Regions from separate parts of the Endozoicomonas sp. ALE010 genome, predicted to be linked through region 2. Evidence: riboswitches for the same ligand, from Rfam matches in the RefSeq annotation. Region 2 holds a riboswitch; the other holds the start of a gene.
What was found. Region 2 has a riboswitch for thiamine pyrophosphate ahead of thiC (phosphomethylpyrimidine synthase ThiC). Riboswitches for the same ligand answer to the same signal wherever they lie in the genome.
Positions count from the first base shown of each region.

Region 1: it holds a riboswitch for thiamine pyrophosphate, as region 2 does, so the genes downstream of both, thiD (bifunctional hydroxymethylpyrimidine kinase/phosphomethylpyrimidine kinase) here and thiC (phosphomethylpyrimidine synthase ThiC) in region 2, are expected to answer to the same signal.

Region 1 covers NZ_JBLYNV010000014.1:59,739-66,072, forward strand. The annotation lists gene ACO6UY_RS08390 (class I SAM-dependent methyltransferase) at 1-365, shown strand, start outside; gene ACO6UY_RS08395 (DUF3833 domain-containing protein) at 350-925, shown strand; gene ACO6UY_RS08400 (SDR family NAD(P)-dependent oxidoreductase) at 937-1,716, shown strand; TPP riboswitch at 1,770-1,870, shown strand; gene thiD (bifunctional hydroxymethylpyrimidine kinase/phosphomethylpyrimidine kinase) at 2,014-2,832, shown strand; gene ACO6UY_RS08410 (ABC transporter ATP-binding protein) at 2,848-3,630, shown strand; gene ACO6UY_RS08415 (ABC transporter permease) at 3,634-4,386, shown strand; gene ACO6UY_RS08420 (ABC transporter substrate-binding protein) at 4,390-5,373, shown strand; gene ACO6UY_RS08425 (hypothetical protein) at 5,518-6,285, shown strand.
Region 2 covers NZ_JBLYNV010000057.1:1,990-8,323, forward strand. The annotation lists gene ACO6UY_RS19215 (type III pantothenate kinase) at 1-200, opposite strand, end outside; gene birA (bifunctional biotin--[acetyl-CoA-carboxylase] ligase/biotin operon repressor BirA) at 197-1,195, opposite strand; gene ACO6UY_RS19225 (pyridoxal phosphate-dependent aminotransferase) at 1,344-2,414, shown strand; gene thiC (phosphomethylpyrimidine synthase ThiC) at 2,381-4,204, opposite strand; TPP riboswitch at 4,399-4,514, opposite strand; gene ACO6UY_RS19235 (phosphohydrolase) at 4,555-5,229, opposite strand; gene ACO6UY_RS19240 (GNAT family N-acetyltransferase) at 5,326-5,826, opposite strand.

The sequences.
Region 1 (6,334 bases), on a different contig from region 2:
TTGACGACGCCCGTTTCGAGGAGTATCGCCGCGGTGTTGACTTTATTCAGCGCTACATCTTCCCTGGCGGTATGTTGCCCTGTGACAGGGTGATGCAAGAGCAGGCCAAAAAGGCCGGTTTGGCCATAACCAATACCCTCTCTTTCGGTCTCGACTATGCAAGAACGCTGGATGAATGGAAACGGCTTTTTCTTTCGGCCTGGCCTGCCATTGAACAGCTCGGATTTGATCAGCGCTTTAAACGCCTGTGGCAATTTTACCTGGATTACTGCACGACCGGTTTCCAATTCAGGAGTATTGATGTTTGCCTCTACAAACTCACCAAACCTGTGTCAGGGGAGGCCGCATCATGCGAGTCGCGTTAACAACAATAAAAGATTGGACGTCGGGACGGGCCTGGCTCCTGACCCTACTGTTTATGCTGACGGGGTGCTCAGCCATGAATATTGAAGATTATGCAGCTAGTGAACCAAGTCTGAAAATTGAACACTACTTTGCCGGGGAAACCGTTGCCTGGGGCATGTTTCAGGACCGGTTCGGCAATGTTCAACAGCGGTTCAAGGTGTTGATGACCGGAGAAGTCAAAGACGGTGTACTGACTCTGGATGAACGCTTCATCTATTCCGATGGTAACGAGTCAACCCGTATCTGGAAGGTCAACATTATGGGTGACGGACAGTACCTGGGAACCGCCGGAGATGTCGTTGGCCAGGCCATTGGTCGCAGTGCCGGCAATGCCTTTAACTTCAAATACCAGATGCGTCTGCCCATCCGTGGCCGGGAGTGGGTGGTGACCTTTGATGACTGGATGTTCCTGCAAGAAGATGGCGTTTTACTGAATGTCGCCACCATGAGCAAATGGGGGATCAAGCTGGGTACGTTGACGGTCGCCTTTGAAAAACCCGGGCCAGAAGAAAAACCATAAAGGCAGCAGATATGAATTCTACTCAGGATACAGCGCCTTCTAATGCTCCGGTGGTCTGGATCACCGGAGCCAGCCAGGGCATTGGCGAAGCCGTTGCCATTGCCCTGGCCCGGGAAGGAATGACCGTAGCGGCCAGTGCCCGAAATGAGGATCGGCTGGCAGCACTGGCCAGGCAATCAGAGGAACTGCCGGGCAGGATCGTTCCCTATCCGCTGGATGTGACGGATCAAACGGCCGTAAATGAGACGGTCAACAAAATCATTGATCATCATGGTGCCGTTGACCAGGCGATTTTAAATGCCGGTACCTATATCGCTTCACCTGCTGCGGAGTTTACCAGCAATGTAGTGCGCCAACAGATGGAGCTGAATCTGATGGGTGTCTGCCACTGCCTTGAGCCACTGATCGCTGCCATGAAAAAACAGGGTAAAGGGGTGATTGCCATTAATGCGTCGCTGGCAGGCTATCGAGGCCTGCCCAAAGCAGCAGGCTATGGTGCCAGCAAGGCGGCGTTAATCAATATGGCGGAATCCCTGAACTCAGAGCTCTGGCAAGAGGGTATTGATATCAAAGTGATCAACCCGGGTTTTGTCAAAACACCATTGACCAGCAAGAACCGGTTCCCCATGCCTTTTCTGATGGAGGTGGATAAAGCGGCGGAGGTCATCGTCAAAGGGATGAAGGGGCGGCAGTTCGAGATTCGCTTCCCGCGCATGTTTGCCGCCATCCTGGGGCTTCTGCGTCACCTGCCCTACTCGCTTTATTTCTGGTTGGTCCGTAAGACCGGATAAGCACCAATTCACTCAATCGCTGGACAGCCTTTGGCAAACCCCCTAGACTCCGCCGGTGTTGGTTGGGGTGTTCTGCCAGTGATGGCAGAACTGAGATACACCCATTGAACCTGAACCAGATAATGCTGGCGTAGGAAACCGACGGGTCTGAGAACTGCTAAACCCCTTATGTACTGACCATCGTGCATGCCTGTTAATCAATGCAGTTTATTGCCCCGACAGGAGCCGCAACACCCCGCCCGTTGTTCCCGCCAGTCCTAATGATATGGAGTTTCTCTTGTGGAGCGGCGCGAGCTTATGTCTTCTACACCCATCGCATTGACCATTGCCGGTTCTGACAGTGGCGGTGGTGCCGGCATTCAGGCAGACCTGAAAACCTTCTCAGCCCTTGGTGCCTACGGCTGCAGTGTGATCACTGCGCTGACCGCACAGAACACGGTGGGTGTTCAGGGTATTTTTGATGTCTCACCCGCCTTTGTCCGGGAGCAGCTGGACTCGGTCTTTTCCGACCTGAACATTTCTGCCGCCAAGGTGGGCATGCTGAGCCAGCCTGAAGTGATTGATGCGGTTGCCCGCGCGGTCAGTGATTACCAGCCGAAATACCTGGTGGTTGACCCGGTGATGGTGGCCACCAGCGGTGATGTTCTGCTTCAGGAAGCCGCCATCGATAACCTGCGTCGCAAACTGATTCCCAAAGCCACCCTGATTACCCCCAACCTGCCGGAAGCAGCGGTTCTGCTGAACTGCCCCCGACCTGAGTCAATGGCAGCCATGGTCGCCATGATTGACCCGTTGATGGCCCTGGGAGCCAGTGCAGTATTGCTGAAAGGCGGCCACCTTACCTCAGACCAGGGCAATAATCAGGCTGTTGATCTGTTCCATGACGGTAACACCCTGCACCAACTTGAGTCTCCCTGGGTGGCAACCCGAAATACCCATGGGACAGGCTGTACACTGTCGTCTGCTGTCACCGCCTTGCTGGCCAGGGATTACCCTTTGATCGACGCCGTGCGCTCTGCCAAGGAGTACATTGCCGGTGCCATTGGCCATGCTGACCATTTGAACATCGGTTCTGGCCATGGCCCGGTCCATCACTTTTACCGAACCTGGTCATAGAGAATACCGCAACGCATGTTTGATGTGATTATCCGCCGGGCCAGCCTGAGATTTGGCAACCACTGTGTTTTTACCGACCTCAACCTGACCCTTAAAGGCGGCCAGTGGACCTGCCTTCTGGGCGGCAGCGGGGTGGGCAAAACCAGTCTGCTGCGTCTGATTGCCGGTCTGCCTGCGGGCGAGACAACGGGGGAAGTGGTTTGTCAGGACGGCTTTTCGGTTCATCACCGAATCGCCTGGATGGCGCAGCAGGACCTGCTGCTGCCCTGGTTTTCGGTACTGGACAATATCACCCTGGGGCAGCGCCTGCGCCGCAATCTGACCGATGTGTTCACCCGTCGTCCACTCTTGTCAGCCGAGGTTCGGGACCAGGCCATGTCCATTCTGGAAAAGGCAGGCCTGAGCGCAAAAGCCGACGTTCTGCCCCAGCACCTGTCCGGCGGTCAGCGCCAGCGGGTAGCACTGGCCAGGACGCTGATGGAAAACCGGCCACTGGTATTAATGGACGAACCCTTCGGCGCACTGGATGCCATCACCCGGCTGAATTTACAGGATCTGGCCTGTGAGCTGTTACAGAACCGTACGGTGCTGTTAATCACCCACGATCCCCTGGAAGCCCTGCGCCTTGGCCATGAGGTTTATCACCTGAGGGGGCACCCGGCCCGACTGACGGATGCCATTACGCCACCGGGCAAGACACCCCGCTCACTGGATGATAATGACCTGCTGGCCTTACAGGGCAAACTGCTGGATCGTTTACGTCATGAGTCGTTTGATGAACAGGCTGGAGTGCCATAAAGAATGAAAGACTCCGTCAAACCCTTTGTGGTTCTTATTGGCCTGCTGGTGCTCTGGCATACCCTGGTGATGGCCTTTGAGATGCCATCCTACATCCTTCCCGGTCCGTTAGCGGTGGCCAACAGCATGGTAGACAATGCCAGCCTGCTGTGGGAACACACGCTGGTTACCCTCAGTGAAATGCTGCTGGGTCTGTTACTTGGTGTTCTGCTGGGTATTATTCTGGCGCTGGTGCTGGTCTATTTTACCGTGTTAAGACCCTGGCTCTTACCGCCATTGTTGATTACCCAGGCCATTCCGGTCTTTGCGCTCGCACCGATATTGATGCTCTGGTTTGGTTACGGCCTGACGTCGAAAGTGGTGATGACCATTCTGGTGATCTTTTTCCCCGTGGCCACCTGTTGTTATGACGGACTGCGCCATACCCACCAGGGCTGGCTGGATATGGCCCAGACCATGGGCGGCAGCCGGCTGGCCATTCTGCGCCATATCCGCTGGCCTGCGGCACTGCCAGCCCTGGCTTCCGGGCTGCGGGTAGCCGTTGTGGTGGCACCGATTGGTGCCGTTGTCGGGGAGTGGGTTGGCTCCAGCGCTGGCCTTGGCTATCTCATGCTTCAGGCCAATGCACGACTCTGGACTGACCAGATGTTTGCTGCGCTCACCGTGCTGGCCTTCTGTTCCGTGACCCTTTACTACACGACCGACCGTGTTTTACGCAGACTCATTCCGTGGCAACCGGAGACTTCCCAGGAATAAGAAATGAATAAACTGATGCAACACACTTTTTTATGGGCAATGGCATGGCTGCTGTCCGTCAGCCTGCAGGCCAGCGCCAGTCAGGTATCCAGCACCGCACCGGCCAGGGAGCTGAAAGAGCTGACCCTGATGCTGGAATGGTTTGTCAACCCGGATCACGGCCCCATCATCATTGCCCGGCAGAATGGCTACTTTGCAGACCAGGGGCTTACGGTGACTATTCAGGAACCGGCAGACCCCAACCTTCCTCCCAAACTGGTGGCGGCAGAAAAGGTGGACCTTGCCGTTTACTATCAGCCCAGCATGATTCACGGAGTAGCCAACGGCCTTCCCCTTGCCTGGGCCGGAACCCTGGTGGCCACCCCCCTGGACGGCCTGCTGGTTCTGGATGACAGCCCGATCAAATCCCTGAAGGATATGAAAGGTAAAACCATCGGTTTGAATATTGGCGGCATAGAGAATGCCATTCTGGACACGCTGTTTGCACCCTACGGGTTTGGTGCCGGGGATGTAAAACTGGTCAATGTGGGCTGGAACCTCTCCTCTTCCCTGATGAGTGGCCGGGTGGATGCCATCATGGGCGCGTATCGTAACTTCGAACTGAATCAGCTGGCGATTGAAGGGCGTAAGGGCCGTATGTTCTATTACGAGGAAAACAATATCCCGCCTTACGATGAACTGATTTTTATCGCCAACAGCAAGCAGCACGATAAAGACGCCATTCGTCGTTTTCTCAGGGCGATTGAACTGGGCACTCAATATATTGTGAATAACCCGGAAAAATCCTGGGAGATCTTCAGGGATTACAGCCCGGAGAAACTGGATAATGAACTGAACCGCCGCGCCTGGTTTGACACCATTCCCCGTTTTGATCTGCGACCTGCCGCCAGGGATGCGGGCCGTTATCAGGCATTTGCTGACTATCTGCAAGCGACTGGAGAGCTGAAAACTCCGGTAAACACCAAGGACTACATGCTGGATTTTTAATCCGGAATGGACGTCACCGGCTATCGTCAAGACCTGCTTGTTGCGATAGCCACCTCATTTTTAAATTCCTCCCTGAGCATGCCGACAGAAAGCGAATGGTCTGAAATATCTATTGTTTAACTCTGGAAAAAGGATATAAGCCCCATGGACAGGTATAAAAACCCAGTACTCAGATTCATTGTCATGGCCGGGCTTGCAGCCGCCCTGGCTTCCCCGGTGACGGCCGAAGAAGTCATGGTCCGAGACAATATGCTCTCTGTGAGTGAAAATTATGATTCTGTCGGCATCGATAACGCTGGCTCAATCAACATAAATGGCAATATGAATGTCAACGGCCCTTTTACCAATAGAGCGGGTGGCTCAGTTAATGTCGCTATGGGGCTGAATATTTCCGGAAGTACATTGACCGCCACCAATGAGGGAACACTGACTGCTGGCAGTTACTGGAGTGATGGGCACTTTATCAATAACACGGGGGCGGTCGCATCCCTTGGGGTGATAAACAGCAGTGGTAATGTAACGAATAAAGGTACGTTATCGTTTGAACAGGGATCCGTTGTGGCTGACTTTGATGGCTCCGGAGGAACCACTTATATCACCATAACAAAACTTAATTTTTTCCAAAATCAATATAATAAGCCCCTGATTAAGGCCACGGGAAGAATCCGACTTGATTCTGACTCAAAGATCGTTCTCAACGTAGCCGAGGGTGCGATGCCCGATAGCGTGGACAGGGTTGCTATTGCCCTGAGTGGTGAATACCTGCAGTTTAATCACGATTCGACGGGCTCAGAGCTTGATCGTGCGGGCCGCCATCTTATCACTTCTGGCAATGACTTCCTGGTGGTAGAACATGTCGAGGTGGATATCTTTGGCATCTCCGCAGACCTTAAAGTGAAAAAGAAAAAATAGGTAAGGAATAAGCTCTGTGTTCAAAATCAACACGGTGTTAGCAAATTTA
Region 2 (6,334 bases):
CTCAACTGCGCAAAACGCTCATCACCGGAGACGATGGCCGCCCTGGCCGAATCGACCGGCCCAATTTGATCCAGCAGCTTTGGCAATTCGTGTTGCCAGTCTTCGCTGTTGGCAAGAAAGCCATGGGAAGTGATGTGGCCGCTATTCAGTAGCCGCCATTTTAATCGGCTATTGCCTGCATCCAGTTCCAGAATTCTCATGATGACTTGCTCTTTGTGGGTGACGCGGCCTTTAATGAAACCTCACCGCCATTGAAAGTCATCATACCTTCACGGGTCTGCAATAACAGTCCACCATGACCATTCACCCCGGAAGCTACGCCAGACAACGTTTTACCGGAAGCGTCCAGGACAACCTCCTGCCCGGCAAAAGCATCATAGCGCTCCCACTGGTCTTTGAAATGGCTGAAGCCCTGATGACTGAAAATATCCAGGGTACGGCACAACTCGTTGATCAACTCACTGGCTACCTGATTTCGGCTCACTGTGGTACCACACACCCGCTGCATATCCACTGCGGGCTGGCTGATACTGTTGATCTGTTGCTGGCTCAGGGCAATATTGACGCCAATACCGATGATCACCTCGCAGTCTCCGGTGGGGTCTCCGTGCACTTCCAGCAGGATGCCACTCAGCTTGCGAAAACCGTCGGGGGAGTTCCACAGCAGATCATTAGGCCACTTCAGTTTGAGATCACCGCCACCGCTGCGTTCAAGCGCTTTCAGTACAGCCAGACCGACCGCCAGGCTCAGCCCTTCCAGGGATGCCATACCAGCACTGTAAAACCAACGTACAGACATGCTGATGGTCGAACCAAAGGGGTTATCCCAGGCTCTGCCCCGCCGACCACGGCCGCTGGTCTGATATTCTGCCAGACACACCTCTTTTATTAACGGGCTGGCAACAGGAATCTCTCTGACCAGATCATTGGTGGATGCTGTTTTCAAACAGGTGTGGACCGCCACCGACTCTCTGGCGGATGGGGCCAGGGCATTGAGAATACGTTCACTATCCAGCAACTCAACTCCCGGGTGCAGCCGGTACCCCCGGCCTTTGACTGAATCAATTTGCAGGCCGAGCGTTTCCAGCATTTTCAGTTTTTTCCAGATCGCAGCGCGACTGATCCCCAGCGCCCTGCCCAGCGCTTCACCGGAGTGGAAACCGCCATCAGCCAGAAGTTCTAATACCTTTTCCATTTATAGGAAATCCACATACCTGTCAGGAAACTGAATATTATATCAGGCCAGAGCATTAAGCGGACCCAATGCCTGATAGCTTCTCCCGGGAACTCTGCTCTATACTGCACTTTCTCCAACAAAAACAGATGGATCAGGGAAACCGCCGATGAGCATTTTCAAGTCCCACATCACCCGGATGAGCGCCTATTCTCCGCCACTTGAAGGCAGAAACCCTCATCACAATCTGCTGTTGGACTTTAATGAGAGAACGCTGCCCGTCAGTGAGCATGTCAAACAGGCACTGATTGACTATATCAATGATGATCGTCTGCAGGTGTACCCATCCTATGGCGACCTGACCCGGAAAATCGCTGACTATGCAGGCGTCGATGAACCCCAGGTCATGATCACTAATGGTTCTGACCAGGGCATTGATATTATTATCCGTGCGGCCTGTACAGAAGGTGATGACATCATCATCCCCGGCCCAACCTTCGCGATGTACCACCAGTGCGCCAATATTGAAAAGCTGAACATTATTGAGCCTGACTATACGCGGGAAACCGGCTTTCCGGTTAACGCAGTATTGGACGCCATCACCGCAAAAACCCGGCTGATTGTCATCGCCAACCCGAACAACCCCAGCGGCACGCAAATCCAGCGTGAAGATATTCTGACCATTGCCAGGTCCGCACCCAATACCGCCCTGCTGGTTGATGAATGCTACTTTGAATACTCTCAGGCCACCGTGGCGGATGCGGTTATGGCATACCCGAATATTCTGGTCACACGCACCTTCTCTAAAACCTGGGGCCTGCCTTCCATTCGCCTGGGCTATGTGATCAGCCACCCTGACAACATCCGGGCGCTGCTGAATATCCGTGGCCCTTATGATGTTAACCAGTTTGCTGCCGTGGCCATCAATGCCGCCCTGGACCATCCGGAGTATACCCGTCAGTACGTCAGGGAAGTTATGGAGTCATCCAAGCCCTTGTTTGAGCATTTCCTTGATCAACAGGCCATTCCCTATTGGCCCAGTGCGGCCAATTTCATCTGGGCATTTCCGGATAATCCTGAGGTCATTGAGCTGCACCTGCGCAGCCATGGCATCCTTGTTCGCCCAAAGTCTGACCAGACTGGGCGAAAGGGTCTGAGAATAACACTGGGTGATATTGCCCAGACCCGGCAGCTGATCGAGAGGATTCAGGAGGGGCTTTCCATTGCCGGAGCCGCTTGACTGGCTAAGGGCGCTTTACTGGCTAAGGGCTCTTTATTGGCTGAAGGCTCTTCCAACTCCCGCACATCATGCGTCATGCGCATTGGGCAGAAGTTTGGTCCGCACATGGAACAGAAACCCGCATCCTTGGCGCTGTCCTGAGGGAGGGTTTCGTCGTGGTAGGCTTTTGCGGTATCCGGATCCAGGGCCAGGTTAAACTGGTCCTCCCAGCGGAACTCAAAACGGGCACGGGACAGCGCATCATCCCTTAGTTGTGCCCCCGGATGACCTTTGGCGACATCTGCCGCATGGGCAGCAATTTTGTAGGCGATCAATCCCTGTTTCACATCCTCACGATTGGGCAGGCCAAGGTGCTCTTTTGGTGTCACATAACAGAGCATTGCACAACCAAACCAGCCAATCATCGCTGCACCGATCCCGGAAGTAATATGGTCATAGCCGGGGGCGATATCCGTCGTCAGTGGACCCAGCGTGTAAAAGGGTGCCTCGTGGCAATACTCCAGCTGTTTATCCATATTTTCCTGAATCAGGTGCATCGGTATATGCCCGGGGCCTTCAATCATCACCTGCACATCATGTGCCCAGGCTTTCTTTGTCAGTTCACCCAACGTTTTCAGTTCGGCAAACTGTGCCGCATCGTTGGCATCAGCCACCGATCCCGGGCGCAGCCCATCCCCTAATGAAAGCGTAATGTCGTATGCCTTGCATATCTCGCAGATCTCATCAAAGTGTTCATAGAGGAAGTTTTCGCTGTCATGCATTTCACACCACTGCCCGAGAATCCCACCGCCCCTGGAAACAATACCGGTCACCCGATCAGTGGTCAGTTTCACATGGTCTCTCAGCGTTCCGGCATGAATGGTGAAATAATCTACCCCCTGCTCTGCCTGCTCAATCAAGGTGTCCTTCATCACCTCCCAATTAAGATCCGCTACCTTGCCGTTTACTTTCTCCAGTGTTTGATAAATAGGCACGGTGCCAATCGGTACCGGTGAGTTTCTGATAATCCACTCCCGGGTTTCATGGATATGTTTACCGGTGGAAAGATCCATCACCGTATCGGCCCCCCAGCGGGTTGCCCAGAGCAGTTTTTCAACTTCTTCCTCTATGGTAGACGTCACCGGTGAATTACCAATATTGGCATTAACCTTCACCAGAAAGTTACGGCCGATAATCATTGGCTCTGCTTCGGGATGGTTAATATTCGCGGGTATCACCGCACGACCGGTTGCCACCTCCTGACGAACAAATTCGGGGGTTATCTTTGCTTCAGGCCTTCCCATGTTTTCCCTGATGGCGATATATTCCATCTCCGGTGTGATTATTCCCTGCCTGGCATAATGGAGCTGAGTCACATTTCTTCCAGACAGGGCACATCTGACGGGGGCAGATGACTGAAAGCGCACCGGCTCAACCTGAATATCCTGTTTTCGTCGCAATGCATAGGTTGAAGACTGGGCACTCAACTCTTCTGAGTCTTCTCGTGCCCGTATCCATTCTGAACGGATAGGCGGCAGGCCCTTAAGCAGATCCAGGCAGTATTCCGGATCAGTATAAGGACCGGATGTGTCGTACACCCGAACGGCAGATTCAGTGGATAACTTACTGTACTCTCCGTGTCTCTGCCCAATGGTTATTTCCCGCAGGCCCACACGAATATCATGGCGGCTGCCGGGAAGGTAAATTTTCCGTGAAGCAGGAAATGAACGACAGGCTTCTACCAGAAGTGACTGACTGTCAGCAATTGGAGCACGCATCTGAATACCCTGAAGTTGAGAGTTACCGACCATGAATATCCCTTATCTATTGTTATTGGTATGGCTTGCCGGTGTCTCAGGCCAGAGAAAAGGAATAGACGGTTTTTGCTAGCTTGACTCGTCAAGGTTAGCAAGAAGCTGCTTGATTTAAAGCAAAACAATGCTTTGAGATATTAAAGGCATGATTGGCCAAAAGCGTGATCAGCCATCCACCAGATAGCAACCCGGTACTCTCTTCTCTTGTTCCCTTCGCAGGTATTACCCTGAGCAGGTTCAACGAATTTGCTGCACATATATCCGATAAAATGCAGCGATCTCAGCTTTCGCACTCCGACAAGATGGGAAGATTATAAAGGCACCCTCACTGAAAAAGTAGTACCGGGTCAGGAATAATCCCCTTCCAGCTCTTTAAGCAACTTGCCCATATATTCCCTGAGGTAATCCGAATTCCGCTCTGCCATTCTGCGTCCGGCGGACGTCTGCATGGTGTCAGACAGCTTCAGCAACTTCACCTGGAAATGATCCAGCGCGTATTCACGATCATCAAGGGCCCGGTGCTCAGCCAGTGGGTCTTCGGGGTCGAACATTTTTCGCCGCAGCAGGCCCGATGTATAAAAAACCCGGGCCAGCCCGATAGCTCCCAGAGCCTCCATCCGATCAGCATCCTGAACCACTTTGGCTTCAATGGTTTCGGGCGCAATGCCCGCAGAATAGCTGTGACTGGCCACCGAGTGACAGACGTTATCAATCAACTCAGCAGGAAACCCCATATCCTCAAGGCAGGTTCTGGTCTTTATGGCAGCCAGCGAAGAGGCCCTGGACCTCTCAGGATGATCTTTTGGCAACACCACAATATCGTGAAAGTAGCAGGCAGCGAGAACCACCAGTGGATTCACAGACACCTGCTCCAGATCCATGATCTGCTGCGCCGTTTTCCAGACCCGCTGAAAATGGGAAAAGTCATGGGAGTGGTCATCATGGTCGTGGTGCATGGATTGTAGCCAGACGATAATTTTCTGCTCCCAGGTACTCAGGGTGTCGCTGCTGCTATTGCTCATGAGTTCAAAAAGACTGTAAGTGGAGGGATAAATTTAAATGAATGAAATTATTTAAAGTGATTGTACTGTGGCTGCGGAATATTTTCAGCGCATGATTTATATCGGTGACTGTATGCGGTAACGGGCAACCGTACAGGTACTCCACCCCTCAAAGCGATCAAGTGTCATCCCCAGTTGTTGCATAACGCCCTGGGCAAACTCATTAGTGGGGGTTGTATAAGAAATAATCTCTTCCATACCCAGCTGGTTAAAGCCGAATTGAGTCACTGCCTCAACAGCTTCCAGCACCAGCCCCTGTCCGCGGTAAGCGGGTAAAAAGCGCCAGCTCATCTCAATATGCTTGCCATAGGGAGAAAAGCCACAATAGCCAATTAGCTGGTTATTCTCTTTGAATACCACCGCCCAGCGCGACCACCCCCATTTATCCAGTTCCGCCTGGTAGCGCCACAACTCGGTTTCTGCAAGGCTTGCGGGCTCTGTGGCCATGGCATCTGAGGCACCGGGAGGTGTTTCGCCCAGTAAGGCGGAGTACGCATCGATATCCTGTAACTGCCAGGTACGAAGTATCAGACGGGGCGTATCAGTAACAATCAGCACGGTAAAATAGTCTCCAGAAACTTTGCTCCAACAAAATAATTACTCCGCCATTTGGACAGTTAGATGATCTGAAAGTTCTCATTAATCAGATGACCCGATGAATACAACTGACTGATTTATTGATACTAATATCAAGAAAAACAACTGCCTTCGTCAGACCAGAGAATGCCAATAGATCATCAGGCAAAACCTGAACCCAGACCACCTGATGATCAGGCAAAAGCGAAGAGAGCCTGAAACTGCAACCTTTTACGAGCAGATGTTGATTTCACAGGCTGTGCAACTTCTTTCCCTATATTAGTGTGCGCAGATTGTCAAAAGTTCCCTGATTCTATAAACCGGAAACGGATGGCTAAATCCGGGCTCCATGCCTCCGCTATCGAAAGCAGCCTAAGTAGTTGGCCAAATGGAATCGTATATTTCTGGCTAAGTGGGCAGTTGCTATGCAAGGCGCAACGTAGGGAGCATAGCCGTAGCTATGTGACCGGAGTTGCAACGCCGCAGAGTG